3 regions of the Pseudomonas sihuiensis genome follow, and region 3 is predicted to be linked to each of the others. Evidence: predicted binding sites of a transcription regulator. Region 3 holds the regulator's gene; each other region holds the start of a gene.

The links. Region 3 encodes sigma-54, which starts transcription at its own class of promoters, with help from an activator protein. Its sites were predicted from a motif close to ANTGGCATNNANNTTGCTNT; they were not measured.
Region 1: flgB (flagellar basal body rod protein FlgB) is a predicted target of sigma-54. The motif match lies at 6,364-6,383, and genes of this name have one in related genera.
Region 2: BLT86_RS04735 (CmpA/NrtA family ABC transporter substrate-binding protein) is a predicted target of sigma-54. The motif match lies at 4,129-4,148, and genes of this name have one in related genera.

Annotation. Positions count from the first base shown of each region.
Region 1 is NZ_LT629797.1:1,996,126-2,006,470, reverse strand. Features, by position in the region: gene BLT86_RS09540 (MFS transporter) at 34-1,341, shown strand; gene BLT86_RS09535 (flagellar brake protein) at 1,442-2,191, opposite strand; gene BLT86_RS09530 (flagella synthesis protein FlgN) at 2,282-2,749, opposite strand; gene flgM (flagellar biosynthesis anti-sigma factor FlgM) at 2,800-3,135, opposite strand; gene flgA (flagellar basal body P-ring formation chaperone FlgA) at 3,271-4,029, opposite strand; gene BLT86_RS09515 (chemotaxis protein CheV) at 4,107-5,039, shown strand; gene cheR (protein-glutamate O-methyltransferase CheR) at 5,083-5,910, shown strand; gene flgB (flagellar basal body rod protein FlgB) at 6,432-6,839, shown strand; gene flgC (flagellar basal body rod protein FlgC) at 6,851-7,294, shown strand; gene BLT86_RS09495 (flagellar hook assembly protein FlgD) at 7,305-7,994, shown strand; gene flgE (flagellar hook protein FlgE) at 8,019-9,323, shown strand; gene BLT86_RS09485 (flagellar basal body rod protein FlgF) at 9,479-10,219, shown strand; gene flgG (flagellar basal-body rod protein FlgG) at 10,253-10,345, shown strand, end outside.
Region 2 is NZ_LT629797.1:974,102-984,446, forward strand. Features, by position in the region: gene alaC (alanine transaminase) at 1-514, opposite strand, end outside; gene BLT86_RS04725 (pyridoxal phosphate-dependent decarboxylase family protein) at 648-1,997, opposite strand; gene BLT86_RS04730 (ANTAR domain-containing response regulator) at 2,143-2,721, opposite strand; gene BLT86_RS04735 (CmpA/NrtA family ABC transporter substrate-binding protein) at 2,740-3,951, opposite strand; gene BLT86_RS04740 (YgdI/YgdR family lipoprotein) at 4,179-4,388, opposite strand; gene acnB (bifunctional aconitate hydratase 2/2-methylisocitrate dehydratase) at 4,536-7,136, opposite strand; gene BLT86_RS04750 (DUF1289 domain-containing protein) at 7,682-8,158, shown strand; gene BLT86_RS04755 (universal stress protein) at 8,246-9,109, opposite strand; gene miaE (tRNA-(ms[2]io[6]A)-hydroxylase) at 9,267-9,920, shown strand; gene lpxH (UDP-2,3-diacylglucosamine diphosphatase) at 10,052-10,345, opposite strand, start outside.
Region 3 is NZ_LT629797.1:5,140,159-5,150,503, forward strand. Features, by position in the region: gene ptsN (PTS IIA-like nitrogen regulatory protein PtsN) at 1-96, opposite strand, end outside; gene hpf (ribosome hibernation-promoting factor, HPF/YfiA family) at 109-417, opposite strand; gene BLT86_RS23980 (RNA polymerase factor sigma-54) at 517-2,010, opposite strand; gene lptB (LPS export ABC transporter ATP-binding protein) at 2,304-3,029, opposite strand; gene lptA (lipopolysaccharide transport periplasmic protein LptA) at 3,029-3,568, opposite strand; gene lptC (LPS export ABC transporter periplasmic protein LptC) at 3,555-4,121, opposite strand; gene BLT86_RS24000 (KdsC family phosphatase) at 4,130-4,651, opposite strand; gene BLT86_RS24005 (KpsF/GutQ family sugar-phosphate isomerase) at 4,651-5,625, opposite strand; gene BLT86_RS24010 (ATP-binding cassette domain-containing protein) at 5,872-6,681, shown strand; gene mlaE (lipid asymmetry maintenance ABC transporter permease subunit MlaE) at 6,681-7,478, shown strand; gene mlaD (outer membrane lipid asymmetry maintenance protein MlaD) at 7,478-7,948, shown strand; gene BLT86_RS24025 (MlaC/ttg2D family ABC transporter substrate-binding protein) at 7,963-8,592, shown strand; gene BLT86_RS24030 (STAS domain-containing protein) at 8,589-8,894, shown strand; gene BLT86_RS24035 (BolA family protein) at 9,020-9,259, shown strand; gene murA (UDP-N-acetylglucosamine 1-carboxyvinyltransferase) at 9,282-10,345, shown strand, end outside.

The DNA.
Region 1 (10,345 bases), 2.3 Mb from region 3:
CCGGTTTCCGTGCACAAGGAGCTTTACCCGTCAATGCGCTTGATCTGGAAGTCATTCCGCTCGCTCTATTTCGCCACCTTGCTGATGTTGCTCGGCTCTGGCCTGCTCAGTACCTACCTGGCCCTGCGTCTGGCTGACACCGTGGATGGTCTCTGGGTCGGTGCGCTGATGGCGGCCAATTACTTTGGCCTTGTGCTCGGCGGCAAGCTGGGGCATCGACTGATCGGTCGGGTGGGGCATATCCGTGCTTACGTGGCCTGTGCCGGCGTGGTCACGGCGGCTGTGCTGGGCCATGGGCTGATCGAGTGGCTGCCATTCTGGCTGTTTCTGCGCATGCTGGTGGGCCTGGGCATGATGTGTCAGTACATGGTCATCGAGAGCTGGCTCAACGAGCAGGCCGAAGCCACGCAGCGTGGCCTGGTGTTCAGCGGGTACATGGGGGCTTCCTACCTGGGCCTGATTCTTGGGCAACTGGCGCTGGTGGTGCATCCGACGCTGGGTCTGGAATTGCTCATGTTGGTCGCCCTGTGCTTCGCCTTGTGTCTGGTGCCCGTAGCGCTGACCCGGCGTTTACACCCGGCGCCCTTGCATCCGGCACCGCTGGAGCTGCGCTTCTTCCTCAGTCGCGTGCCGCTGTCGCTGACCGCTATCGCCGTGGCTGGCCTGTTGATCGGTTCTTTTTATGGCCTGGCGCCTTTGTACGCCACTCGGATGGGGCTATCGACCGAGCAGGTGGGGCTGTTCATGGGCAGCTGCATCCTGGCGGGTCTCCTGGTGCAGTGGCCGCTGGGCTGGCTTTCCGATCGACATGACCGCGTGCGCCTGATTCGTGGCTGTTCGGTCTTGCTGCTGCTGGCTGCCTTGCCGTTGGCGGCACTGCCGGAGGTATTCCTCGGCTTGCTGTTCGGTGTCGGCTTTCTGGTCAGCCTGATGCAGTTCAGTCTCTATCCACTGGCGGTGGCCTTGGCCAATGACCATGTGGAGCCGGAGCGCCGCGTGTCACTGACGGCCATGCTGCTGGTCACCTTCGGCGTGGGCGCCTGCATCGGCCCGCTGCTGGCCGGTGTGCTGATGCGTTTCTACGGCGCCAACATGCTCTATGTGTTCGTCAGCGTTTGCGCGTTGATTCTGGTCTGGCGCATTCGTCCTGAAGTGGTGACCCATCTGCATCAGGTCGACGATGCGCCGCTGCACCATATGGCCATGCCGGGTAACGTCACCAGCTCGCCGCTGGTCGCTGCGCTCGACCCGAGGGTCGATGAGCAGACGGTACAGGAGCAGATGCAGGAGCCAGCTGCGGCGGGCGAGGAGGAGGTTGAGCCGGACGTGAAGCGGGGGTAGTCCGCCGCCAGACTTTGTAGGGTGGGCTTTAGCCCACGGCGGCCTCCCTTGGTGGGCTGAAGCCCACCCTACGGGCTTTGCGCGAATGGAGGGGGTGGGCTCAGAAGGGGCCGTCGCTCTCGGTGCGACGCGCCTCGCGTTGCAGCTGATAGACGAAGCGCTCGACCTGACGTTGCTCAAGGCCGTTCAAGCGATGAAAACGAGTGCCGACGAACGTCATGTCGACCTTGTCCTCGTATTGCACGTGACGTAACTCCACGGCGCAGGTCATGTTGCCGAAGGGCAGATAGGCGGTGAGTCGCTCGTGTACCTGGCCATTGCTCAATTGCTGGCTGAGGTTGCCGGCGAAACGCAGTTTGCAGCCGGTGGCCGAGATGTCCAGCAGATGACCTGACAGCGGCTCGCGCAGCTTGTCGCCGCTGAGTACGACCTTGATCAGATCGCTCTGCTTCAGCGGTGCACGGAAGGCGCTGCGGCGCTGGTGATAGATCACTTCGGTGGGCAACGGTGCCCAGTAGCAGGGGGCTCCCTCGAGCTCGCCAAGCCGCACGTCGTGATCACAGGTCCAGGCTACTCGCACCCCGTCGCGGAACGCCTCGACGTTGAAGGTTTCGCCTTGCTTGAGAAAACGTTCGCCATCGTTAGGGATGATCTCGTCCAGCGCTAAGCGCGCACGGTCTTTATCGATTTCTACAAGGTAACTTTGAAAACGCTGGCCACGATCCTTGAATTGGATAACCAGGGGATCATGGTTCTGTTGCAATTGACGTAGGGTGGCAATGATCTCGACGGATGTCTTGAGCACCTTGGGCGGTTGAGGACCGCTCTCGTCGTTGAACGCGCTGGACACAGTTCGGAACTCTCCGAGTCATGGACTACAACGGCACTAGCATACTGGCAGAGTGCCTGCATGTCCCTGTGCTTTTTGTTGGGGGATGGCTCAGGCCTGGCTGAGCGGTCTTTGCTGCGCGATTCTAGCGGCACTGCCACGACTGTCATAGAGGCCCGGAGTCTCGCCGCCGCGCAGAATGCCCAGAACGCTGCGAACAGAAGCCTGATTGGCGCGGATCAGGCGGCCGTTACGCAAATTGCCCTCCTGGCAGCGCTGCAGCAGAGTCGATAGCGCTTCGCTGCGCTCCAGCAACTGATCGCCGACTGAGGAGTTGCCCGCCAGTGCGGTCAGGCCGTCGCGGTCAGCGCTCAAGCCTGCATCCTGAAGAAGACGGCTGCGCTCACTGCCGTGCTGTTGCAGCAGGGCAAGCAGAGGTTGTTTTTCACTGAGCAGGCTGTCGAGGCGCGGCAGGTCGCGTTCGGTGAGGGCCTGGAATTCGTTATCGATCAGCTCAAGCAATTGCTCGGCGGTGCCGATATCGTTGGTGAAGAGGTCAAGCAAGGCTGTGTCGTTCATGGCGGGCTCTTGGGGGTCGGGCGTCCAACACCCCCAGCGCAGCCCTGAGACTAGCGCTGGGATTCGAAGTCGAGCAGTTTCTGGGCGACGCGTTTGCTGTCGACCTGATAGCTGCCATCAGCAATGGCCTGTTTCAGCTGGGCCACACGCTCCTTGTTGACGATGGGCTGATCACGCAGCTTCTCGCCGATTGTTTGCAACTGCTGTGCCTCACGGCTCAGTTGTACCGATTCACCGCTCTTGGTGTTGGTCTGTTCATCAGTACCGGTGACAGGCGCTTTGTTCGGCTGTGCCGACTCATTGCGATTGCCAGCCTGAGTCGCGCCGGTACGTCCCGCATTGGCGGGCGTATTGGCATTGTTCAGCCGGTTGAAGTCGATGACCATGATGCAGAACCTCGGACGATATGGTGGACGCTTGCCATGCTTCTCGGCTGCTGCCGGGAAAACTTTAGGATTAATTTCATCGCGTCGTTTAACAGTGTAGGGAATCGCCACGTCTTTGCGCTACAAGAAACATGCCTACATGGGTACTTCCACTTGCCCAGGCCCGACAACGCGGGCTCGAACGACTCGCTGCGAACGCAGGTTACGCACGTTGATCTGTTCGCCTGGAGCACCATCGGTCAGAGCTTCGCCGGGCATACGGACACTCACGCTAGCGCCGCGAGCGCTGATCACCACCTGGTCGCCGCGCCGAATGACCTCGGCTATTTGCAGATGAGTCGAAAGAAGAATCTGGTCACTACCGAGCTGGCGCGTCAATTTTTTGCCGATCGCCTGATTCAGGTCGGTGAGAAAGTTCTGACCCAATTGACCGACATCGCGTTCAACCAGGCTCAAATCCGTAGCTTTGACTACGCTCATGCGCTTGAGCGGGCGAGTCAGTACGACAATGGGGCGATACAAGCGCACTTCAGCGGGCACGAATACTGTCCACGGAGCGCTGCCGTCACAGCGCACGCGCGTAGTGACACGGCCCAGCGGCTGCGCCGGGCTTTCCAGCGTGGTGGTCAGCGGCTGATCGCACAGAGGCAGGCGTAACCGTGGGTCGAGACGGTTGACGCGAATCTCATGGCGGCCCTGAATTTCGCTACGCTGTAGATATTCAGTGGTCGCCTGCTCAAGAAAGGCCTCGGTGGCGCCGATAAGTTGTTCAGTGCTGGTGAAGGTGGCAGCCGCCGTAGCGCTGTAGCCGAGTGTCGGCAAAGCGAGTAAAACGGGCAAAGGGGCAAGGCACTTTGCTAGTAGCTGACGGAATGATGACGTTCTCTGCTTCATAAGCAATGCAAAGCAAGCCCCGTGCCGCCTGCTAGGCTCAACGGGGTAGGCGTTACTGGATAAGAAGGAGTCCGGGCATGGCCGGGTTGATGGATTCGGTTAACCAGCGCACTCAGTTGGTGGGACAGAACCGCTTGGAGTTGTTGCTGTTTCGCCTGGAAGGCCCACAGCTTTACGGTATCAACGTATTCAAGGTGAAAGAGGTGCTGCAATGCCCGAAACTCACCATCATGCCCAAATCAAGTCCGGTGGTGCGGGGGGTGGCCAACATTCGCGGGGGCACCATTCCGATTCTCGATCTTTCCATCGCTACCGGCCGTGCCGCACTGGAAGATCTGAAGACCAGCTTCGTGATCATCACCGAGTACAACACCAAGGTTCAGGGTTTTCTGGTGCGCTCGGTCGAACGTATCGTCAACATGAACTGGGAGGAGATCCATCCGCCACCCAAGGGCACTGGACGCGATCACTACCTGACAGCAGTCACGCGGCTCGACCAGCAGTTGGTCGAGATCATCGATGTTGAGAAGATTCTTGCCGAAGTTGCGCCGACCTCGGAAGTGATATCCGCTGGCGTCATCGATGATGAGGTGCAGAGTCAGGCGGTGACCAAGCATGTGCTGATCGTCGATGACTCCTCGGTGGCGCGCAAACAGGTTTTGCGCTGCCTGCAGACCGTTGGCGTCGAGGTGACGGCGCTGAACGATGGCCGCGAGGCACTCAATTACCTCAAGAAAATGGCCGACGAGGGGCATAATCCCGACAAGGAACTGCTGATGCTGATTTCCGACATCGAGATGCCCGAGATGGACGGATATACGCTGACCACGGAGATTCGTAGCGATCCGCGCATGCAGAAGCTGCATATCCTCCTGCATACTTCGCTTTCCGGTGTGTTCAACCAGGCGATGGTGAAGAAGGTCGGCGCCGACGATTTCCTCGCCAAGTTCAAGCCGGATGATCTGGCGGCGCGGGTGGTCGAGCGCATTCGGGTAGCGGATGGGGGCTGAGGGACAAACCTTGGTGAACGTTATGGTTGGTGAGGCGGCACTAGTGTCTTCAGGTAATTTGGATTTCGAGCAGTTCCGGACTTTCCTGGAAAAGGCCTGCGGTATTCTGCTGGGTAGCAACAAGCAGTATCTGGTCTCCAGTCGTCTGAACAAACTGATGGAGCAGAATGGCATCAAGACCCTGGGCGAACTGGTGCAGCGCATGCAAAGCCAGCCGCGCGGAGGGCTGCGCGAGCAGGTGGTGGATGCCATGACCACCAACGAGACCCTGTGGTTTCGCGACACCTATCCGTTCGAGGTGCTCAAGAGCCGGGTGCTGCCGGAGCTGATCAAGGCCTACCCGGCCCAGCGTCTGCGCATCTGGTCGGCGGCCTGTTCGTCCGGGCAGGAGCCCTATTCGCTGTCGATGACCATCGACGAGTTCGAGCGTACCAACCTCGGCCAGCTCAAGGCGGGTGTGCAGATCGTCGCCACCGATCTGTCTCCGTCGATGCTGAGCAACTGCAAGTCCGGCGAGTACGACAGCCTGGCCATGGGCCGCGGTCTGTCGCAGGAGCGTCTGCAGCGTTATTTCGATTCCAGGGGGCCGGGGCGCTGGCAGGTCAAGGCGCCGATCAAGAGCCGCGTCGAGTTTCGGCCACTGAACCTGCTCGACAGTTATGCGGCGCTGGGCAAGTTCGACATCGTGTTCTGCCGCAACGTGCTGATCTACTTCTCGGCCGAGGTGAAGAAGGACATCCTCACGCGTATCCATGCCACCCTCAAGCCAGGCGGCTATCTGTTCCTTGGCGCCTCCGAAGCGCTCAATGGCCTGCCGGACAAGTACCAGATGGTGCAGTGCAGCCCGGGGATCATCTACAAGGCCAAATAGGCGCAAGGCATGTTTGGTATCAGCAGCGGGAGGCCTTTGGCCTAATGCCAGTCAGTTAAGCCGTTGCACTCGATCTTTGTAGGAGCCGGCTTGCCGGCGATCCGCCATAAAAAGCATCGCCAGCAAGCTGGCTCCTACGAAAAACGCCCCTCTACTGCAAGTAGGAGGGGGTGGTGACGAACTTATCTGATCAGCATTAGCCTTTGGCCTCCCGTTTGCGTTTCTGGACTCTGAAAACCATGGGCCCGATCGGATAGGTTTCGCCGTAGGCACCAGCGGTTTGGCCTGGTGCAGAAGAACCGATGCGCATCGCGCGCCCCAGGGTTCGGCGGGGCGGCAATCTGTCCGGTTGGCTTTGCCGCTTGCTTGCCAATAGGCGGTAAAGCCTTGCCGCTTTGCCGCTATTTCCCTGTTCGTCATGCTTTAAGCTATTGATTTTGTTGACTTAAATAAGTTGGCACAGCCTTTGCTGAATGTCTGCCAGGAAAGACCAGACAGCCCCAGCGGCAAAGGTTGCAGACATGAGCATCAACTTCGGCAGGGCACTCGGCATCCACGAACAGGCACTCGGTTTCCGCGCCCAGCGCGCTGAGGTGCTGGCCAACAACATCGCCAACGCCGATACGCCGAATTACAAGGCTCGTGATCTGGACTTCGCCAGTGTCCTGGCTGAGCAAAGCAATCGCATGCAGCGCGGTGGCGTTTCCCTGAACCGCACCGATAGCCGCCATATTCCTGCCGATGGTGTGATCACTGGTGAGGCTGAGATGCCCTACCGTATTCCGATGCAGCCGTCGCTGGATCAGAACACCGTGGATCTGCAGATCGAGCAGTCCAACTATGCCGAGAATGCCGTGCATTTCCAGGCCAGTTTCACCTTCCTCAATAGCAAGTTCAAAGGTCTCACCGCCGCCCTGCGCGGCGAATAAGGAGCGCGACCATGTCCCTTGCCAGTGTTTTCAGCATCGCCGGAACCGGCATGAGCGCGCAGAGCACTCGCCTCAATACCGTGGCCAGCAATATCGCCAACGCGGAGTCTGTCTCTTCGAGTATCGAGCAGACCTACCGTGCCCGTCATCCGGTGTTCGCCACCGTGTTCCAGCAGTCGCAGAACAGTGGTAGTGGTTCGCTGTTCGCCGAGCAGGACGAGGCGGGGAGTGGGGTGCAGGTGCTCGGCATCGTCGAGGATCAGAGCAATCTCGACATGCGCTACGAGCCCAGTCATCCGGCAGCGAATGCGGATGGGTACGTGTTCTATCCGAACGTCAATGTGGTCGAGGAAATGGCGGACATGATTTCGGCCAGTAGAGCCTTTCAAACCAATGCGGAAATGATGAATACCGCCAAGACCATGCTGCAGAAGGTTCTGACCCTGGGTCAGTAAGGACATAGCCATGAGCACCACAGAGACTGTTTCCAGCAGCGTGCTGTCGACATACTCCGGCACCTCGACCAGCAACACCAACGAATCCAGCTACTCCAGCCTGGGCAAGGATGACTTTCTGATGCTGCTGGTGACCCAGTTGAACAACCAGAACCCGCTGGATCCGCAGGACAACAGCGAGTTCGTGGCTCAGCTTGCGCAGTTCAGCAGCCTGGAAAGTCTGACCAATATCTCCGCTTCGATGGACTCGCTGCTGGGCAGCTATCAATCGTCGCAGGCTTTGCAAGCCTCTTCCCTGGTGGGGCGCAGCGTGATGGTTTCCGCCAGCAGCACCCAGGTGGATGGTGTTTCGGGGCTGACCGGCACGCTGGTGGTTCCAACGGCGGCCGACAACGTCTCGGTGAGGGTTTACGACGAGGCGGGCAGCCTGGTCAAAAGCATACCGCTGGATAATCAAAGCAGCGCTGGCCTGGTGGACTTCACCTGGGACGGCACCGATGAGAGCGGCCAACTGCTGCCCGCGGGCACCTACAAATTCTCGGCCTCCGCGTCGCTGGGTGGCACGTCCACCGCGCTGGAAACCTATCTGCCGGCAACGGTCAACAGCGTGACGCTCGGCATCGGGGGCGGCGACATGACGCTGAACCTGGCGGGTGCCGGAAATGTCGCGCTATCCAAAGTCATCAGCGTCGGCCAGTAATCAACAGGCATCGGGAGATAAGACATGACGTTCAATACGGCGCTCAGTGGGTTGAAGGCGGCCAGCACCCACCTGGATGTAACGGGCAACAACATCGCCAACACCGGGACGACGGGCTTCAAGTATTCGCGTGCGGAGTTCGCGGACCTCTATGCCAGCAGCATGTTCGGCACCGGCAGCAACGCGGTCGGCAGTGGGGTGATTACGGCGGATATCGCCCAGCAGCACACCCAGGGCAACATCAGCTACACCGACAACAGCCTGGATCTGGCCGTCAATGGCAGTGGCTATTTCATCGTCAACGATGGCGGCACCCAGCTCTACACCCGCTCCGGCGCGTTCAAGGTGGACAATCAGGGCAACGTCATCGACAACTCGGGCAACAACCTGATGGGCTACGGGGTGGACGCCGATGGCAACCTGGTCAATGGCGTGCTGACCAATCTGACCGTCGACACCAGCAACCAGGCGCCGAATGCCACCTCGACCGTTACCCAGGGGGTGGCGCTCAACTCGTCCGAGACGGTGCCCACCATCGCCTTCGACCCCACGGTCTCCGGTTCCTTCAACTGGTCGACCTCGGTGAGCCTGTACGACTCCCAGGGCAATGAGCACACCATGACCCAGTACTTCGTCAAGGAGGCGAGCAACGAGTGGAGCATGCACGTGCTGATCGACGGGCGCAATCCCGGTGATCCCGCCAGCACCGATCCGTATCAGGCGTCGCTGTCGTTCGACACCTCCGGCAGGCTGCAGGCATCGGCCTCCAGCGACTTCACGGTCAATGCCGATGGCACCATCACGCTGGCCGACTGGGTGCCGGCGACCATCACCGACGCCACCACCGATCCGGTCACCTGGGGCGACAACGGTGCCGCGGCGAGCACATCGGGGGTGACTCTGGATCTACGCAACATGACCCAGACCAATACCCGCTTCGCGGTCAACAGCCTGTCGCAGGATGGCTATACCACCGGTCAGTTGTCCGGGCTGTCGGTGGACGAGACCGGGCAACTGTTCGCCACCTATACCAATGGCCAGGCCAATTTGATTGGCCAGGTGGCGCTGGCCACCTTCGCCAACATGCAGGGGTTGACGCCGGTGGGCGGAACGGCCTGGAAGCAGTCGCTGGCCTCGGGCGAGCCGGTGATAGGTACGCCGGGCTCCGGTACGCTGGGCTCGATCGTCTCCGGTGCGCTGGAGGATTCGAACGTCGACCTGACCGCGCAACTGGTCGACCTGATCATCGCGCAGCGCAACTACCAGGCGAATGCCAAGACCATCGAAACGGAGAATGCGATCGCCCAGACGATCATCAACATCCGCTGACGGCGGCGGGCGGCATATTCTTGCCGCCGTCAAAAGGGCCTTCCGTGATGGAGGGCTTTTTTGTTTTTTAAAAACAATAACTTACTTAAAATTATTAGCCTGGCACGTGCCTTGCTTTGATCTGTCCGAGAGTCGTTTTCACGGCGGAGGTCGAAGTGGACAAATTGCTTTATGTCGCCATGTCGGGCGCGAGCCAGAACACCTATGCGCAAAAGGCGCATGCCAATAATCTGGCGAACATTTCCACCAGCGGGTTTCGCGCCGATCTGGAACAGGCGCGGGCCATGCCGGTTTTCGGTGACAGCTATCCGGCGCGGGTCTACGCCATGTCCGAGCGGCCCGCTACGGATTTCACGCCCGGCGTACTGCAGGAAACCGGGCGGGATATGGATGTTTCGATAGAGGGTGATGGCTGGATTGCCGTGCAGGCCCCGGATGGCTCCGAGGCTTATGTACGCACCGCCAGCCTGTCGATCGATGCCCTAGGCATGCTGCGCACCGGCAATGGGTTGCCGGTCATGGGCAATGCCGGGCCCATCGCCGTGCCGCCCGAGGAGAAAGTCGAGATCGGTCAGGACGGCACGATCAGCATTCGCGCCCTGGGCGAAGCGCCGAATGTCCTGGCCGAGGTCGACCGCATCAAGCTGGTCAACCCCGATACCGCGCAGATGCGCAAGGGGCGCGACGGCCTCATCCATATGAGAGACGGCCAGTTGCTCGAAGCGGATGCCAACGTACGCCTGCATTCTGGCTTCCTGGAGAGCAGCAACGTGAGCGCCGTCGGAGAGATGACGGCCATTCTCGCCCTGTCCAGACAATTCGAACTGCACGTCAAGATGATGAACACGGCCAAGGAGGGCTCCGAGTCCATGGCCCGTGTCATGCAGATCAGCTAACGAGTAGCGCCCGCGCAGGGCGAGGAGATAGACATGCTTCCAGCGCTTTGGGTCAGCAAGACCGGTTTGTCCGCCCAGGACATGAATCTGTCGGTGATATCCAACAACCTGGCCAACGTTTCGACC
Region 2 (10,345 bases), 1.3 Mb from region 3:
TCGGCTTGGGGATCGACTCGCGAATCGCCCGTTCCAGCTCGGCGAAGAAGTCCACGCCCGGTACCAGCGGTACAGAGCGTACCTGAGCGCCGGCGATCACCGCGCCGTAGATGTGGATCGGGTAGCTGGGGTTGGGCACCAGTACGGTGTCACCGTGGTCCAGGGTGGCCAGCATCAGGTGCGCCAGGCCTTCCTTGGAGCCGATGGTGACGATGGCTTCGCTTTCCGGATCGATCTCCACGTCGTAGCGGTCCTTGTACCAGCGCGAGATGGCGCGGCGCAGGCGAGGAATACCGCGGGAGGTGGAGTATCCGTGGGTGTCTTCACGCTGGGCGACCTGCACGAGCTTTTCAACGATGTGCGGTGGAGTCGCGCCGTCGGGGTTGCCCATGGAGAAGTCGATAATGTCTTCACCGCGACGGCGTGCGGCCATCTTGAGTTCGGCGGTAATGTTGAAGACGTAGGGGGGGAGACGATCGATGCGCGCAAAGCGGCGCTTGGCGTTGTCAGCCATGATTTCCTCGGATACGTAAGCGCCCGGAACCGTCCGAGCGACGTTGGCCACTGCGGTGGCCGGTGGTAAAGATAAGGGTTGCCGAACTGCGCTGTCCAGCGCAGTTGCAGGCTAAAACAGCGAATCAGTCGATTCAGCTCAACTCATCTTTCAAGCGCAGCAGCAAGGCGCCCAGTGCCTCCACATCGGCGTCTTCGGTACGCCAGGAGCAAAGGCTCAGGCGAAAGGCGGGGCGCCCCTGCCAGACGGTCGGGCCGAACCAGACTTCGCCAGATGCCTGGGCTGCTTGGCGAATGGCGATGGTCTGTTCGTCCGTATCGCCACGCACCAATACCTGGTTCAGCACAACCCGGTTCAGTACCTGATAGCCGGCGTTACGTAATGTGTTGGCCAGTTCTTCAGCCTGGCGGATATGGCGGTCGATCATCGCTTGCAGGCCGGTGCGGCCCAGGTTGGCCAGGGCCGCCCAGATGGCGATGCCACGGGCGCGACGAGAGAACTCCAGTGTCAGGTTCTTCTGCGCATCCTTACTTGCCGAGGCGTAGGCAGCATCGCTGTTCATCGCGGCGGCCAGTGCATCGGCGTCACGGCAGATCGCCATGGCACTGTCGTAAGGGGTGTTCAGCCACTTGTGTCCATCGGTCGTCCAGCTATCTGCCAGCTCGACGCCCTCAAGCAAATGCGCTGAGGATGAGGCTCGCGCCCATAGGCCGAATGCGCCGTCGACATGCACCCAGGCGTTAGCCTCGCGGGCGATGGCAATCAGTTCGGCAAAACGGTCGAACTCGCCGGTGTTGACCTCGCCGGCCTGCAATATCAATAGCGTGCGTTCATCCAGTTCAGGGAGTCGGGCCGGGTCGATACGCCCGTACTCGTCCACGGGCGCATAATGCAGGTGGTTCATGCCGAAACCGAGCACGCGCAGTGCTTTCTTCACTGTGATGTGCGCCGTTTCTGCGAGTACGACGCGGATCTGTGGTGCGCCGAGTAATCCGTCACCGTCGAAATCCCAGCCCTGGCGTGCCAGCAGCACGCGCCGTGCGGCAGAAATACAGGCCAGGGTGCAGGCGGTCGCACTGGTGCCAAATCCCACGGCGCTCTGATCCGGTAGCCCCAGTGCTTGGCAGACCCAGCGTCCGGCAATTTTCTCCAGCCGATCAGCGACTGGAGAATTGTCGAAAGACGAGGCGCATTGATCCCAGGCCAGTACCAGGCGTTCGGCAGCTGCTGCCACTGGCAGCGTCGCGCCGATGACGAAGCCGAAGTAACGCGCGGCATTACTCGCCACGGTGGCTGGTGAGCCAATTTCGTCGAGCTGGCAGAGTACCTGATCGGCAGCATGGCCTTGCTCTGGCAGGGACCGGTCGAAGGTGGCCAGGGCGGTGATGGCTGAGGCGTCGGGGAAGACCCGGCGCGTGGGGATGCCGTCCAGGTAGGCCAGGGCGCGGCGGTCGGCTTCGACCAGCAGGTCGTGTTCGGTCATGAGGGAATCCTCGGCTAGGGGCTGTCTACCCTAGCCGAGCCCTGCAGAGCGCGGCATACACAGGCGCCAACGAAGGCGGCTGCTACAGTTGACTGAGTGATACAGTCTGAACCGATACAGTGCACTGTATTAGCGGTACAGTTGCTCAACCACCCAACATGTCATGCATCGCAATGATCTGTTCGGCCACCTGAATCAGCTTCTGCTGGCGACTCATGGCCTGCCGGCGCATCAGCGTATAGGCCTCTTCCTCATTGCAGCTCTTCATCTTCATCAGCAGGCCCTTGGCCAGTTCGACGCGCTTGCGCTCGGCCAGTTGGGCATCGCGTGCCTGGAGCTGGGCACGCAATGCCTGATCGCTCTCGAAGCGGGCCATGGCGACGTCGAGGATGGGTTGCAGGCGCTGGGCATGGATGCCTTCGACGATGTAGGCGCTGACGCCACTCTGGATCGCCTGGCGCATCACGCTGGGGTCGTGTTCGTCGGTGAACATGACGATTGGACGCGGTTGGTCACGGCTGACCAGTACCACCTGTTCCATCACGTCGCGGCCAGGGGACTCGGTGTCGATCAGAATAACGTCGGGGCGCACGGCCTCGACCCGCTCCGGCAGGTCGATGGTCAGCCCGGATTCGTCGATGACCTCGAAGCCGGCCTCGATCAGCGCGCACTTGAGGCGGCCGACCTTCTTCGGGGTGTCGTTGATCAGAAGGATACGCAGCATCGATGGATCTCCCGGCGGTTACAGGGCGACAGCCGGGCTGTCGGCCAGGGCATGGAGGCGGAAGCTGCGCGCGTACGCGGCAGGGGCGCTGCCGTCCCAGCAGGTGCCGTCCTGCAGGATGGAGCTGCGCATCTCGCCCGGCACGGCAATTCCCAGCGCCGTAGCGGCTTCGCGGTACAGGGCCAGTTGCTGCACCTGGCGGGCCACGCCCAGGTAGTCGGGGTCCTTGCGTAGCAGGCCCCAACGGCGGAATTGGGTCATGAACCACATGGCATCGGACAGGTAGGGCTGGTTGACCAGGCCGCCGGCATGAAAGCGCAGCGGATGCTCGTCCTGCCAGGCGTGGCCGAGGCCGTCCTGATACTGGCCGAGAAAGCGTGGGGTGATCGCCGAGACCGGCGCGTTGACGTATTCGCTGCCGCTGAGCAGCAGGGCGGTGCTGCGCTTGTTTTCCTCGTTGTCATCGATGAAGCGTGCGGCGTCGAGCACCGCCATGATCAGCGCACGGGCGGTATTGGGGTTCTGTTCGGCGAAGGCGCGGGTGCAGCCCAGCACCTTTTCCGGGTGATCCGGCCAGATTGCCTGGATGGTGGTAACGGTACAGCCGAGTTGTTCATCGACAGCCTTGGCGGTCCAGGGTTCGCCGACGCAGAAGCCGTCGATGCGCTTGGCCTCGAGGTGTTCGATCATCTGCGGCGGTGGCACCACCACGCTGTCCACGTCGCGCAGCGGATGGATGCCCTGGCTGGCCAGCCAGTAGTAAAGCCACATGGCATGGGTGCCGGTGGGGAAGGTCTGCGCGAAGGTCAGTCTTGCTCTGTTCTGGTGCGCATGCTGGTGCAGTGCTTCACCGCTGGTCACGCCGGCGCTTTGCAGCGTGTGCGACAGGTTGATGCTCTGGCCATTCTGGTTCAGCCCCATGAGCACCGCCATGTCGGTTGCCGCTGCACCACCGAGGCCGAGCTGGACCCCATAGATCAAACCATACAGGCTGTGGGCGGCGTCCAGCTCGCCGCTGAGCAGGCGGTCGCGCAGGCCGGCCCAGGAGGCCTGGCGTCGCAGTTTTAGACTCAGCCCGTATTTTTCGGCAAAGCCCTGGGTGGCCGCGACTATCACCGAGGCGGAATCGCTCAGGGCCATGAAGCCGATGTTCAGCACGCTCTTTTCCGGTGCATCGCTGCCGCCGACCCAGGCCAGTGCGTCGCCGCGAGGGATATGCTGTTCGCTCATGTCACTTCCTTCATCCACGCATTAGGTTCCGAGCCGCCGGCTTAGGTTTGCAGGGCTGTGCGGGTGGCCCACAAAAAAGGCGTCGTACCGATCACCGCCGTAAAGGGCCGAGTTCGGATACGACGCCATTGTCGTTCGGGCCTTGTCCGTCGCCGGAGAGGCTCACTGTACGTAGAGAAAGCAAGGCATATGCCAGTGCGCAGAGCATGCGCTGTTGGATGAGGCGTTCAGCGCTCCAGCATCTGCTTCACGCTGCTTTGCGGTATCTGCTGCTTGCGGCCCTCGCTATCGGTGAATTCGAGCATGCCGGTGTCCTTGTCCAGTTCCGGCTTGCCGTCGCTGGTGAGCATCTGGCCATCGGTAGTGGTGATGATGTACTCGCTGCTGCAACCGGCCAGGCCGAACAGACACAGGACGGCGATGATCCATGGTTTCATGACGTGCTCCTGAATGATGATCTGGGGGCTCCCATTTCAGAAGGTAGACGGTGGCGCACTGGCTGCAAGCCGGGTGCGGCAAAAGGCCCGTGTGTGCGTGCATAAAAAAGCCCCGCACTAGGCAGGGCTTTTTCTACGACGCTTTGATCAGGCCTGAACGACCGGGATCTTGGCGTTCGCCGCCGCTTCGCGGAAGTCGGCGATCTGGTCGAAGCTCAGGTAGCGGTAGATGTCGCCAGCCATGCTGTCGATATCCTTGGCGTAAACCATGTACTCCTCGACGGTCGGCAGTTTGCCGAGAATCGAGGCGACCGCAGCCAGTTCGGCAGAGGCCAGATACACGTTGGCGCCATCGCCCAGACGGTTGGGGAAGTTACGGGTGGAGGTCGATACCACGGTGGAGTTGGCAGCGACGCGCGCTTGGTTACCCATGCACAGTGAGCAGCCCGGCATCTCCATGCGTGCACCGGCCTTGCCGTAGATGCCGTAGTAGCCCTCTTCGGTCAGCTGGTGAGCATCCATCTTGGTCGGCGGCGACAGCCACAGGCGCGTCGGGATACCGCCCTTGACCTTGTCAAGCAGCTTGCCGGCAGCACGGAAGTGACCGATGTTGGTCATGCACGAACCGATGAACACTTCGTCGATCTTGTCGCCGGCCACGGTGGACAGCAGGCGGGCGTCGTCCGGGTCGTTCGGGGCGCAGAGGATCGGCTCCTTGACTTCGGACAGATCGATCTCGATGACTTCGGCGTACTCGGCGTCCTTGTCGGCTTCCAGCAGTACCGGGTTGGCCAGCCAGGCTTCCATCGCCTGGGCACGACGCTCCAGGGTACGAGCATCACCATAGCCTTCGCTGATCATCCAGCGCAGCAGGGTGATGTTGGATTTCAGGTACTCGGCGATAGCTTCTTCCGGCAGCTTGATGGTGCAGCCGGCAGCCGAACGCTCGGCGGAGGCGTCGGATAGCTCGAACGCCTGCTCGACGGTCAGGTTGTCCAGGCCTTCGATCTCGAGGATGCGGCCGGAGAAGATGTTCTTCTTGCCTTTCTTCTCGACGGTCAGCAGGCCCTTCTGGATGGCGTAGTAGGGGATGGCATGGACCAGGTCACGCAGGGTGATACCCGGTTGCATCTTGCCTTTGAAGCGCACCAGCACCGACTCCGGCATGTCCAGCGGCATCACGCCGGTGGCGGCGGCGAAGGCGACCAGGCCGGAGCCGGCCGGGAAGCTGATGCCGATCGGGAAGCGGGTGTGCGAGTCGCCACCGGTGCCGACGGTGTCCGGCAGCAGCATGCGGTTCAGCCAGCTGTGGATGATGCCGTCGCCCGGACGCAGGGACACGCCGCCACGGGTGCGGATGAAATCCGGCAGGGTGTGGTGGGTGGTGACGTCGATCGGCTTCGGATAGGCCGCGGTGTGGCAGAAGGACTGCATCACCAGGTCAGCCGAGAAGCCCAGGCACGCCAGGTCTTTCAGCTCGTCACGGGTCATCGGGCCGGTGGTGTCCTGAGAGCCGACGGTGGTCATCTTCGGTTCGCAGTAGGTGCCCGGACGGACGCCTTCGACGCCGCAGGCCTTGCCGACCATCTTTTGCGCCAGGGTGAAACCCTTGGTGCTGGCAGCAGGCTGATCCGGCTTCTTGAACAGCTCGGAAGCACCCAGGCCCAGTTCGGCACGCGCCTTCTCGGTCAGGCCGCGGCCGATGATCAGCGGGATACGGCCACCAGCGCGGACTTCGTCGAGCAGTACCGGGGTCTTCAGTTCGAAGGTGGTGATGACGTCGTCGGTGCCGTGCTTGCAAACTTTGCCGGCAAACGGGTAGACATCGATCACGTCGCCCATGTTGATGTTCGACACATCGAACTCGATCGGCAGGGCGCCGGCGTCTTCCATGGTGTTGTAGAAGATCGGGGCGATTTTGGTGCCGAAGCAGAAGCCGCCTGCGCGCTTGTTCGGAACGTACGGAATGTCGTCACCAAAGAACCACAGCACCGAGTTGGTGGCGGATTTGCGCGAGGAGCCAGTACCGACCACGTCGCCGACGTAGGCAACCGGGAAGCCCTTGGCCTTGATTTCTTCGATTTGCTTCAGTGGGCCGATGGAGCCCGGCTGATCGGGGGTGATACCATCACGGGGCATCTTCAGCATGGCCAATGCGTGCAGCGGGATGTCGGGGCGCGACCAAGCGTCAGGAGCCGGGGAGAGGTCGTCGGTGTTGGTCTCGCCGGGCACCTTGAACACGGCCAGGCTGTATTTCTCGGCGATGGCCGGCTTGTTGGTGAACCACTCGCCGTCAGCCCAGGACTGCAGTACGGCCTTGGCGTTGACGTTGCCGGACTTAGCCTTCTCGGCTACGTCATGGAAGGCGTCGAACATCAGCAGAGTGTGCTTGAGCTGCTCGGCTGCAACTGCGCCCAGCTCGGCATCGTCCAGCAGTTCCACCAGAGTGGCAATGTTATAGCCGCCCTGCATGGTGCCGAGCAGTTCGACAGCACGCTGTTTGCTGATCAGCGGAGAGGTGGCTTCGCCTTTGGCGACGGCGGAGAGGAAACCGGCCTTGACGTAGGCCGCTTCGTCCACACCTGGCGGTACGCGGTTGGTGATCAGGTCTACGAGGAATTCTTCTTCGCCAGCCGGCGGGTTTTTCAGCAGCTCGACCAGGCCTGCGGTTTGTTCGGCGTTCAGCGGCTGGGGCACGATACCCTGAGCGGCACGCTCTGCTACGTGTTTGCGATAGGCTTCAAGCACAGTTATTACCCTCATCAGTGGTCCCAAAGGGTTGTCCGGGACGCGATCCAGATACTCATGACCAGGCGCTTTTCGACTTTATGAGCCGATCAGCCGAGGTTGCATGAGTCTCTTGTAGAAGCTGCTTTCAAAGTTTTACGCCGGCAGGACGGTTTCTGATGAGGGCTGACGCAGACGCTCGGGGGGACTCCAAGTGGCTGCGTCGCCATCGTACCTGCAGGATCGACTGTGCTCGTGACGCTTTGAAAACAGCTTCCAACGGACATTGGCGCCGTAAAAGGCGGGCCGATTCTAATGGAAAGCGTGGATAAAGTTAAGCCGATGTCCCCGTATCGGCAGGCTGCTGAAAATGTGGGCGAGGCAGGCAATACAAGGCAGAACATGGCCGAAAAGCGCAGTTTAGCTGTTCTAAATGAGCATTTAGAGGCCGTTTTAACGCAGTAGTGCCAACGCAGGTAGTTTTCGGTGGCCTGTCGGCAGGGGTGATCTGAATTAGACAAAGGGCTAAGATGCCAGGTCATTCTGCTGTCTATTCTGCTTTTGCCATGTCCAATCAGCGCATCAAGACGCCTTGTGTGGGGCTGTGTTCGACCGTTTACGGCGATGTCGTGTGCCGCGGTTGCAAGCGCTTCCACCATGAGGTGATCAACTGGAACAGCTACAACGATGACGAGAAGCGTGCGGTGTGGACGCGACTGGAATTGTTGCTGGTGCAGGTGATGACGGCCAAGGTGGAGGTGTTCGATGAGCTGCGTCTGCGTAGCCAGCTGGAACAGCGTCAGATTCGCTTCGTGCCGCAGCAGTCGCCTTATTGCTGGGCCTATCAGCTGATTGCGCGGGGCGCTCGGGTGATCAATCAGCTGGAGGCGTACGGCATGGTTGTACTGCCTGAATTCCGCAATTGGGCCTTGCCGGAATTGCGTGACGCCATTGACCGCGAATTCTTCCTGCTCTCGGAGGCGCATTACGAGCGCTATATTGCGCCGAAGTTTTTGCGCGAAGGGCTGGAACTGCGGGTTTAGCGTTTGTAGGAGCCAGCTTGCTGGCGATCTTTAGCACCACAGATCGCCAGCAAGCTGGCTCCTACAGATGAACATGCGTCCTTGTCGTCAGCGTTGGGCAACGAGCTCTTCGAGGTGGGCGATGATTTCGTCCGGCTTGAGCACCAGTACGTCACATTCCAGGGCGTCGAGTATGATTTCGGCTGTATTGCCGATCAGCGCACCGGAGAGTCCGGTGCGGGCCACGGTGCCAATCACCGTGACAGCGGCGTTGAGCTGGCTGGCGACCTGCGGAATCACTACGTCGGCAGGGCCTTCGAGCACATGCAGGCGCTCGTCACTGATGTCGTATTCGCTCTGGAAGCTGCGGCATTGCTCGCGGTAGCGCGCTTCGATGGTTTCCTTGAGCTGAAAGGTCGGGTCGGCGGCCGACAGCATTGGCGTCGGATGCGCAGTGACCACGTGCAACGTACCTTTGGCCAGGCCGGCGATATCGTAGCCGTGGCTGACGATGCCGGCATGCAGGGTGCGGTGCTCGCCATCGGCGTTGCCGACGTCCACTGCGGCGAGGATGTTGCCGCCGGTCCAGGGGCGTTCGGTCTTGACCATCAGCACCGGCGCCGGGCAGTAGCGCAGCAACTTCCAGTCTTCCGGGGTGAGAATGGCTTTTTTCAGCGGGTTGTCGGGGACATGCTGCTTGATGACCAGGCCACAGCCCTCGGCTTGCTGTGCAGCGATTACGGTCTGATGCGGGTTGTCATGCCAGGACTGCTGCGACGAAACGCTGAAGCCTTCCTTGCCCAGTTCGCTGCTGAGGTCATTGAGCCAGGCGCTGTGGTCGCCTTTCTTGTCGCAGACTAGCAGGTGCAGGTGTGATTGGGTTACCCCGGCTATCAGTTTGGCCCGTTTCAGTGCGAGGGCTTCTGGGTGTTGGGGATCCATCACCACCAGAATGCTGCGGATCGCTTGCATGGTCATCTCCCTGAGCGTGAATGGCAGTTATCTAACTATAGGCAGGTCGTTATCAGCGGCATGTTGACCTGTATCAACGGCATGCTGGTCGTCCGGCCTGTCACTCGTATAATGGCCCGCCATTTCCAACCTCGCCAGCACCGAGAGCGCTTCAAATATGATGTCAATTACCAAGCATGTTCCGAGTAATGGCGAGGAACCTGTAACGATCCTGCAGGAAATTCTCGAGTTTCTCGGTGGCGTCGCTACCCCTGGCGCCTGGCTGGACGAGGCCCTGCGCCAGCAGGAGATCCTCCTGCTCGATCACCGCAACCTGGAATACAAAGCGGCGCAAACGGCCCTGAGCCTGATGGGGCGCTATCTGACCAAGACCGAATTGACCGCGAGAATGTCGCGTTTGGCTCGTGAGGAGCTGGTGCACTTCGAGCAGGTGAGCAAGATCATCCGCGGGCGTGGCATCGAGGTTCGTCATGTTTCCGCCTCGCGTTACGCGGCTGGCCTGCGCGCGTTGCTGCGCGGTGGCGAAGTGGAAAGGCTGGTGGACGTGCTGGTGGTGGGCGCGTTCATCGAGGCACGCTCGTGCGAGCGCTTCGCCGCGCTGGTGCCGCGTCTGGATGCCGAACTGGCCAAGTTCTACGCCGGGTTGCTGGAGAGCGAAGGGCGCCACTATCGGGGCTATCTCAAGCTCGCTTACCTGTATGGCGACGCGGCCGATGTCGATGCGCGTATCGAGGTGGTGCGCGCGGTGGAGCAGGAGCTGATCACCACGCCGGATGAGCAATTCCGTTTCCATAGTGGCGTGCCCGCATAAAGTAGTCGCGAAGCGGCCATCTGATGCCCCTCTCCCGCAAGCGGGAGAGGGGAGCAAAGCCCTGCAGTCGTAGCCCGGATGAAATCCGGGGATTTATCGAAAGATCGCCCCGGATTTCATCCGGGCTACGGTCAGGCTGGCGTCAGTTCGAACGGCGCCTGGTTGAAGCCCGTTTCGTCGACCTGCAGCGCCCAGCCCTGACGGTCCCAGTCCCCCAGCACGATGCGCCGTGCCGGTTGGCCGTTGACTTCCAGCTCATGCACCGCCGGCCTGTGGGTGTGGCCATGGATCAGCGTGCGCACGCTGTGCTCGGCCATCACCTTGACCACTTCCTGTGGTGTGACGTCGACAATCTCGCTGGCTTTCATTCGCGTCTGTGCGCGGCTTTCGTTGCGCAGCTTGCGCGCCAGCTTCTGTCGCGTGCT
Region 3 (10,345 bases):
CAGGTTGGCGATCTGTTCTAGCACGCGTTTCTTGCTGCCGCCCGGCACGTTCACCAGGGAACGGCCGGGGGTCAGGATATTTTCAAGTCGGATCATGGATAGGGAATGTTAGCGGGCCGTGGCGCCTTGCAGGCGTTCGAGCTGCTTTTCCTTGTGCTTGATGAGTTGACGGTCGAGTTTATCGGCCAACAGGTCGATGGCAGCGTACATATCCTGGTGTTCGGCGTTGGCGACGACTTCGCCGCCGGCGATGTGCAGGGTGGCTTCGATCTTCTGTTTGAGTTTCTCGACCTCCATGGTCACCTGTACGTTGGTGATCTTGTCGAAGTGGCGTTCCAGTCGGCCCAGTTTCTCGCCGATATAGTCACGCAGGGCGTCGGTCACATCCAGCTGATGTCCACTGATGTTGACTTGCATACCGCTTTCTCCTCACTGGCTTGTGTAAGAGGCGGGTCTGGTTCGACCCACCGCCGGAACACTTTGGCCTGAAGGCCTGAGGCCTTCAGTCAATCTGGCCTACATCAGTCGCTTGCGCTCACTCGAGGGCGCTATGCCGAGGGACTCGCGATACTTGGCGACCGTCCGACGGGCGACTTGGATGCCTTGTGCCTCCAGTAAACCAGCGATCTTGCTGTCGCTCAACGGCTTTTTCGCGTTTTCTGCTGCAACCAGTTTTTTGATGATCGCGCGGATAGCGGTGGACGAGCATTCGCCGCCTTCGGAGGTGCTGACGTGGCTGGAGAAGAAATATTTCAGTTCGTAAATGCCACGCGGGGTGTGCATGAATTTCTGCGTGGTAACGCGTGAAATCGTCGACTCGTGCATACCCACGGCTTCGGCGATGTCGTGCAGCACCAGAGGCTTCATCGCCTCGTCGCCGTAGTCGAGGAAGCCACGCTGGTGCTCGACGATCTGCGTGGCCACCTTCATCAGCGTTTCGTTGCGGCTCTGCAGGCTCTTGATGAACCAGCGGGCCTCCTGCAACTGGTTGCGCATGAAGGTGTTATCGGCGCTGGAATCGGCGCGTTTGACGAAGCCGGCATACTGCGGGTTGACCCTCAGGCGCGGCATGGCTTCCTGGTTCAGCTCCACCAGCCAGCGTTCGTTGTGCTTGCGCACGATAACGTCGGGCACGACGTATTCCGGTTCGCTGGACTCGATCTGCGAACCCGGACGCGGATTCAGGCGCTGGATCAGGTCGATGACCTGGCGCAGTTCGTCTTCCTTGAGCTTGGTGCGGCGCATCAGCTGGGCGTAATCGCGGCTGCCGAGCAGTTCCAGGTAGTCGCCAACCACGCGCTGGGTTTCGTTCAGCCAGGGGGTGTTGGCAGGCAACTGACGCAGTTGCAGCAGCAGGCACTCGCGCAGGTCGCGGGCGCCGATACCGGCCGGTTCGAACTGCTGGATGCGGTGCAGCACCACCTCCACTTCGTCCAGTTCGACATCCAGCTCGGGGTCGAAGGATTCGGTCACTTCCTCGAGCGTTTCTTCGAGGTAGCCGTCGTTGTTGATGCAGTCGATCAGAGTCGCTGCGATCAGGCGATCCTTGTCCGACATGGGCGCCAGGTTCAGTTGCCAGAGCAGGTGGCTGTGCAGGCTCTCGCCGCTGGAAGTGCGAGTGGTGAAATCCCACTCGTCATCATCGTTGCTGGGCAGGCTGCTGGCGCTGGTCTGGTAGATGTCTTCCCAGGCCGTGTCGACTGGCAACTCGTTGGGAATGCGCTCGCCCCACTCGCCTTCTTCCAGGTTGTCCACCGTGGGGGTGGTTTCCTGGTAGCTGTCTTCCTTGCTTGGGGCTGGGGTGGCGCTTTCGGCGCCATCAGCCATCGGATCGCTGTTGTCGAAGTCGTCGCCGTCTTCCTGGCGCTCGAGCATGGGATTGGATTCCAGTGCCTCCTGGATTTCCTGTTGCAGGTCCAGGGTAGACAGTTGGAGGAGGCGGATAGCCTGTTGCAGCTGCGGGGTCATCGTCAGCTGCTGGCCCATCTTGAGGACTAGCGATGGTTTCATTGCAGACCTTAATTTACTGGCGAGTTACGCCTTCCACATCAGGGCGCCGAAGCGCCGCCAGGAAGCAAATTATATGCCTGAATTTCTCGTTTTTGCCTAGGGGTTGCAATATTTATGTAGCGAAATAGTGAGCGACCTACAGGTTGTGTGAAAGCGTAGCGAGCGAAGGTGAGGCAATACCGATGGCGGCCCCGCAAAAACAGGCGAGAAAGCGCAGTTTACGACTGTAAATGAGCATTTTTAGCCTGTTTTTAACGCAGCATCACCGAGTGCAGTAGTTTTCACGCAGCCTGCTACAGGCGGAATTCGTGGCCCAGGTAAACCTCTTTCACCGTCTGGTTGGCGAGGATGGTCTCGGCGTCACCTTCGGCGATCAGCTGTCCATCGTTGACGATGTAGGCGGTCTCGCAGATGTCCAGGGTTTCGCGCACGTTGTGATCGGTGATCAGGATGCCGATGCCCTTGGTCTTGAGGTGATGGATGATCTGCTTGATGTCGCCCACGGAGATCGGGTCGACCCCGGCAAAGGGTTCGTCGAGCAGGATGAACTTGGGGTTGGTGGCCAGAGCGCGAGCAATCTCCACGCGGCGTCGCTCACCGCCGGACAGGCTCATGCCGAGGCTGTCGGCGATATGGTGGATATGGAATTCCTGCAGCAGGCTTTCCAGTTCCGCCTGGCGCCCGGCGCGGTCCAGGTCCTTGCGCGTTTCGAGGATGGCCATGATGTTGTCGGTCACCGACAGCTTGCGGAAGATCGAGGCTTCCTGCGGCAGGTAGCCGATGCCGGCGCGCGCGCGACCGTGCATGGGCTGGTGACTGACGTCGAGGTCGTCGATCAGCACGCGGCCCTGGTCGGCGCGTACCAGGCCGACGATCATGTAGAAGCAGGTGGTCTTGCCTGCGCCGTTGGGGCCGAGCAGACCGACGATCTGACCGCTTTCGATGCTCAGGCTGACGTCACGCACGACCTGGCGGCTCTTGTAGCTTTTCGCCAGGTGTTGGGCTTTGAGAATGGCCATTACTGCTGCTGATCCGCGGGTTTGTTCTTCGGTTGGATGACCATGTCGATACGCGGGCGCGGCGTGCTGACGTTGCCGCCTGTTGCGCGGCCGGCGTTGACGATCTGGCGGCGGGTGTCATAGACGATCTTCTCGCCTTCGAAGGTATTGCCTTCCTGAATCACCTTGGCCTGGTCGATCAGTACGATGCGCTCATTGCTGGCGAAGTACTGGATGGTCTTGCCGTAGGCCTTGACGATGTCCTTGTCCACGGCAGGCTTCTGCTCGTAATAAGCCAGGTTGCCCACCGAGGTGAAGACGTCGATATCGCCGCTGGCGGTCTGGGTGATGGTGACGGTGTCACCCGTGATCTTCAGGGTGCCCTGAGTGATGATCACGTCGCCGCGGTAGACGGCTACACCTTGTCGGTCATCCAGTTCGGCGCTGTCGGCCTGGATGCGGATCGGTTGATCACGATCCGATGGCAGTGCCCAGGCAGCCGCGCTTCCCAATACGGCGCCGAGGCTGAGAATCAGGGGGAGGGTATTAACGAACCTCATGCTGGCCTCTTACGTTGGACTGCAGGAGCATCCTGCCGTCATTCAAGTACGCTTTCATTCCTTGTGCCGTGGTCACCCCATTGGCCGCGACGATTCTAACGGCTTGCTCGGTCTGCGCATATTCCTTGTCAGGAATAACCGTCATGCGGCTGCTGGTGATAACGGTGGGGCGGTTCTTGGCGTCGGTGCGGGCGATGCGCACGTCGTCGATCAGTTCTACCTCGACGCCGCCAGGCGAGACTTCGGCACGCTGGCTGGTGACTTCCCAGGGCAGCTCGGTGCCGCGATAGAGCTCCAGCTTGGGGGCGTCGATCAGGGTGATGTCGGTGCTTTTGATGTGCTCGAGCTTGTCCGCGGTCATGCGGTAGTGCAGTTTGCCGTCATCCTGGAACTGCACGGTGCGCGCGCCCACTGCATAGAAGTCAACGACGTTGTCGTCGCTGGCCCGCTGGGCTTGGCGTGTGCTGTCCGGGGCAAGGTTCCAGTAACCGAGTGCGGCCACGACGACTGCAATCAGAGCAAAGATCAGGGTGTTGAGGATTTTACGCGGCATGCTGTTCTCTACAGGTAGGCGGCCTGGGCCGCATCCAGTGTGCCCTGGGCACGCATGATCAGTTCGCAGAATTCCCGTGCCGCACCGTCGCCGCCGCGTGCCTGGGTTACGCCATGGGCGTGCTGGCGGACGAAGCTGTCGGCGCTGGCCACGGCCATGCCCAATCCGACACGGCGAATGACCGGAAGGTCCGGCAAGTCGTCGCCAAGATAAGCAACCTGTTCATAGCTTAGGCCGAGTTCGGCGAGCAGGCCGTCGAGTACCACGAGTTTGTCCTCGCGGCCCTGGAACAGGTGCTGGATGCCCAGGTTGTTGGCGCGGCGCTCCACCACCGGGGTCTTGCGCCCGCTGATGATGGCGGTGCGCACGCCCGAGTTGATCAGCATCTTGATGCCGTGGCCGTCGAGCGTGTTGAAGGTCTTGAACTCACTGCCGTCTTCGAGGAAGTACAGGCGGCCGTCGGTCAGCACGCCGTCGACGTCGAAGATCGCCAGTTTGATGGCGCGGGCGCGTTGCAGCAGGTCGTTCATCACATCACTCCAGCGCGCAGCAGGTCATGCATGTTGAGGGCGCCGACCGGGTTGTCCAGGTCGTCGACTACCACCAGCGCATTGATCTTGTGGTCTTCCATGATCTTCAGGGCCTCGGCCGCGAGCATCTCGGCGCGGGCGGTCTTGCCGTGCGGGGTCATGACTTCGTCGATCAATGCCTGGCGCACGTCGATACCCTTGTCCAGGGTGCGGCGCAGGTCGCCGTCGGTGAAGATGCCGGCGAGGCGGCCGTCTTCTTCCAGCACCACGGTCATGCCCAGGCCTTTCTGGGTCATTTCCAGCAGGGCGTCGCGCAGGCTGGTGCCGCGGCGTACACGTGGCAGGGCATCGCCTGCGTGCATGACGTTCTCTACCTTGAGCAGCAGGCGCCGGCCAAGGGCGCCGCCCGGATGGGAGAAGGCGAAGTCTTCGGCGGTGAAGCCGCGCGCTTCCAGCAGGGCGATGGCCAGTGCGTCGCCCAGTACCAGGCTGGCGGTGGTCGAGGAGGTCGGCGCCAGGTTCAGTGGGCAGGCTTCCTGGGTGACGCGAGCATCGAGATTGACCTCGGCGGCCTTGGCCAATGGAGAGTCCGGGTTGCCGGTCATGCTGATCAGGCGGATGCCGAGGCGTTTGATCAGTGGCAGCAGGGTGACGATCTCGGCGGTCGAGCCCGAGTTCGACAGCGCCAGGACGATGTCGTCCTTGGTGATCATGCCCATGTCGCCATGGCTGGCTTCTGCCGGGTGGACGAAGAAAGAGGTGGTGCCGGTGCTGGCCAGGGTCGCAGCGATCTTGTTGCCGATATGTCCGGACTTGCCCATGCCGACCACAACCACGCGTCCCTTGCAGCTGAGAATCAGCTCGCAGGCCTTGATGAAATCGGCATCGATGCGGGGCAATAGCTCCTGTACCGCTTCAAGTTCGAGGCGGATGGTGCGCTGTGCGGAATCAATCAGGTCGCGGGTCTGGTTCATGCTAGGCAAGGCTGTCGGGCGGAAAAAGACGAGGATTATAACGGGAAAAGCTTGTCGTGCTCACCTTTGCCGTATGCAGGGAAGTGCCGAAGCTGTCGCGAGTCTGAACGCTGCGCCGTGGTGCTATTGGGCGAGATGTTCGGCAAATGCTATAGTTCGCGGCCATTTTGGCCCCCTCTGGCTGGCGCGTGTCCTCGCTTCTGGAGGCGGCGTCTGCCAGGAAGGCCTGATTTTCAAGGAGTTCAGATGAGCGCCGAGCACGAGTACGCGATCGAGTTGCAGGGCGTGAGCTTTCAGCGCGGCGCGCGGTCGATTTTCGACAAGGTCGATATCCGCATACCGCGCGGCAAGGTGACCGGCATCATGGGGCCGTCCGGCTGCGGCAAGACCACGCTGCTGCGTCTGATCGCGGCCGAGCTGCGTCCTTCGGCCGGTGATGTTCGTGTAGCGGGCGTCAGCCTGCCGAAGCTGTCGCGCGACGAGCTGTTCGACATGCGCAAGCAGATGGGCGTGCTGTTTCAGAGCGGTGCACTGTTCACCGACCTCGATGTGTTCGAGAACGTGGCCTTTCCACTGCGTGTGCATACCCAACTGCCGGAAGAAATGATCCGCGACATCGTCCTGATGAAGTTGCAGGCCGTTGGCCTGCGCGGAGCGCTGGAGCTGATGCCGGACGAGTTGTCTGGGGGCATGAAGCGCCGTGTCGCGCTGGCCCGAGCCATTGCACTCGATCCGCAGATTCTGCTGTATGACGAGCCTTTCGTCGGTCAGGACCCCATCGCCATGGGCGTCCTGGTGCGCCTGATCCGCCTGCTCAACGATGCGCTGGGGATCACCAGTGTGGTGGTTTCTCACGATCTTGCAGAAACCGCCAGTATCGCCGACTACATCTATGTCGTCGGTGATGCACAGGTGCTGGGGCAGGGCACACCGGCCGAGTTGATGGAGTCGGATAACCCGCGCATTCGCCAGTTCATGAAGGGCATCCCGGATGGTCCGGTGCCGTTTCATTTTCCAGCGCCGGACTACCGCGAAGATCTGTTGGGGAGAGGTTGATGCGCAGAATTTCACCGCTCGAACGGCTGCGCCTGTTCGGTCGTGCGGGTATCGATGTGGTCGCGACCCTGGGGCGCTCTGTCCTGTTTCTGGTCAACGCTCTGTTCGGGCGCAGCCGCGCTGGCAAGCCTTTTCAACTGTTGATCAAGCAACTGTTCGCGATTGGCGTGATGTCGCTGGCGATCATCGTCGTGTCCGGCATTTTCATCGGTATGGTGTTGGCCCTGCAGGGCTACAACATTCTGGTCAGCTATGGCTCGGAGCAGGCTGTGGGGCAGATGGTCGCCCTGACCCTGCTGCGTGAACTGGGCCCGGTGGTCACCGCGCTGCTGTTCGCCGGTCGCGCCGGTTCCGCGTTGACCGCCGAAATCGGCAACATGAAGTCCACCGAGCAGCTCTCCAGTCTGGAGATGATCGGCGTCGACCCGCTCAAGTACATCGTCGCACCGCGGCTGTGGGCCGGCTTCATCTCCATGCCGCTGCTGGCGATGATCTTCTGCGTGGTCGGTATCTGGGGGGCGGCGATGGTCGCCGTGGATTGGCTGGGCGTCTACGAGGGCTCGTTCTGGGCCAACATGCAGAACAGTGTTTCCTTTTATGACGACGTGCTCAATGGCGTGATCAAGAGCATCGTCTTCGCCTTCGTGGTGACCTGGATCGCCGTGTTCCAGGGCTACGACTGTGAACCCACTTCCGAAGGCATCAGCCGTGCGACCACGCGCACCGTGGTGTACGCCTCGCTGGCCGTACTTGGCCTGGATTTCATTCTGACCGCTTTGATGTTTGGAGATTTCTGATGCAAAACCGCACGCTGGAGATTGGTGTCGGCCTGTTCCTCATGGCTGGTGTGCTGGCCCTGCTGCTGCTGGCCCTGCGCGTCAGCGGCCTGAGCGTCGGTAGCGCTGGCGATACCTACAAGGTCTACGCCTACTTCGACAACATCGCCGGGCTGACCGTGCGCGCCAAGGTCACCATGGCCGGCGTGAGCATCGGCAAGGTCACTGCGATCGATCTGGATCGTGACAGTTACATGGGCCGGGTGACCCTGGAGCTCGATGGCGGCGTCAATAACCTGCCTGAGGATTCCACTGCGTCGATCCTGACCGCGGGGCTGCTCGGCGAGAAATACATCGGTATCAGCGTTGGTGGTGACGAGGAGGTGCTCAAGGACGGCAGCACCATCCACGACACGCAGTCCTCGCTGGTGCTGGAAGACCTGATTGGCAAATTCCTGCTCAATTCGGTCAATAAAGATGAAGCCAATTGATGAGGGCTCCCCAGATGCTGAAGACCTTGCGTAATTCCCTGTTCGCGCTGCTGGCCGCCATGCCGCTGCTGGCCCTGGCTGCGCCGAGCGCCCACGAGGTGGTGCAGCAGACCACCGACACCCTGCTGGCCGATCTCAAGGCCAACAAGGAGCAGTACCGCAGCAATCCCGCTGCCTTCTACGATTCGCTCAACCAGATTCTCGGCCCGGTGGTGGATGTCGACGGCATCTCCCGTGGGGTGATGACCGTGCGTTATTCGCGCCAGGCTTCGCCGGAGCAGATGAGCCGCTTTCAGGAGAACTTCAAGCGCAGCCTGATGCAGTTCTACGGCAACGCCCTGCTCGAGTACGACAACCAGGACATCCGCGTGCTGCCGGCCGGCAAGCAGGATGCCGAACGCACCTCGGTGGGCATGGAGATCCGTGATGCCAAGGGCGCGGTCTATCCGCTGTCCTACACCATGGTGGCGATGGACGGGACCTGGAAGCTGCGCAACGTGATCATCAACGGCATCAACGTCGGCAAGCTGTTCCGTGATCAGTTCGCCCAGTCGATGCAGAACAACCGCAACGACCTGGACAAGGTCATCGACACCTGGGCCGACACCGTGGCCAGGGCACGTCAGGCACGGGGCGAGTCGTGAGTCAGGCGAGCATCAGCGAAAGCGCGCCGGGGCAGCTACAGCTTTCCGGCGTGCTCGACTACAGCACCGGCCCGCTGTTGCGCGAGCAGGGCGCGCGCCGGATCGCCGCCAGCAGTGCGGCGCGTCTGTCGCTCGACTGCGGCGCGGTTGAGAAGTCCAGCAGTGTCGGTCTGGCCCTGCTGCTGGCATTCGTCCGCGATGCGCGCAAGGCCGGGCGCGAGCTGGTGATCACCGGCCTGCCCGAGGACATGCGGCAGATCGCCCAGGTCAGCGGGCTGCTGGAGTTGCTGCCGCTGGAATAGCGGCGCTGCACCCAGCCTTCGTTCCGTCAGCAGCGCTGCATGCGGGGTTCGCAGGCGGGAGGCTTTTTTGTATGATGGCCGACCCGCGGGCGCTGGTAGCCCGAATGCGTCAGTCGAGGTCGAGCATGCAGGCTGCAGAAGTAAAAAGCCTCCTAGAGGAAAAACTCCCGAATACCCAGGTGGAAGTCGAAGGCGAAGGCTGCAACTTCCAGCTCAACCTGATCAGCGACGACCTGGCCGCCCTCAGCCCGGTCAAGCGTCAGCAGCAGATCTATGCCCACCTCAATGCCTGGATCGCTGATGGCAGCATCCACGCCGTGACCATGAAATTCTTCAGCCAGGCCGATTGGGCCGCGCGTTCCTGAGCCTGCGGGCGACGAGATTCCTATGGATAAACTGATCATTACCGGCGGCGCTCGCCTCGATGGCGAAATCCGCATTTCCGGTGCGAAGAACTCTGCTCTGCCGATTCTCGCAGCGACCCTGCTGGGCGATGAGCCTGTCACCATCTGCAACCTGCCGCACCTGCACGACATCACCACCATGATCGAGCTGTTCGGTCGCATGGGCATCGAGCCGGTGATCGACGAGAAGCTGTCGGTGGAAGTTGACGCCCGCGCCATCAAGACCCTGGTCGCGCCTTACGAGCTGGTGAAAACCATGCGCGCCTCGATTTTGGTGCTCGGCCCCATGGTCGCGCGTTTCGGTGAGGCCGAAGTGGCGCTGCCGGGCGGCTGCGCCATTGGTTCGCGTCCGGTCGATCTGCACATCCGTGGCCTCGAGGCCATGGGCGCGATCATCGATGTCGAAGGCGGCTACATCAAGGCCAAGGCGCCGGAAGGTGGCCTGCGTGGCGCGCACTTCTTCTTCGATGTGGTCAGCGTGACCGGCACCGAGAACATCATGATGGCCGCGACCCTGGCCAAGGGCCGCAGCGTGCTGGAAAACGCCGCGCGTGAGCCTGAGGTGGTCGACCTGGCCAACTGCCTGATCGCCATGGGCGCGAAGATCCAGGGCGCCGGTACCGACACCATCATCATCGACGGCGTCGAGCGCCTGCATGGCGCGCGCTTCAACGTCATGCCCGACCGTATCGAGACCGGCACCTACCTGGTGGCGGCTGCCGTTACCGGTGGTCGGGTCAAGGTCAAGGACGCCGATCCTTCGACTTTGGAGGCCGTGCTGGCCAAGCTGCAGGAAGCGGGTGCTGAAATCACCACCGGTCCGGACTGGATCGAGCTGGACATGAAGGGCAAGCGCCCCAAGGCGGTCAACCTGCGCACCGCTCCATACCCGGCGTTCCCCACTGACATGCAGGCGCAGTTCATCGCCCTGAACGCGGTAGCCGAAGGCACCGGCACCATCATCGAAACCGTGTTCGAAAACCGCTTCATGCACGTCTACGAGATGCTGCGCATGGGCGCCAGCATCCTGGTCGAAGGCAACACGGC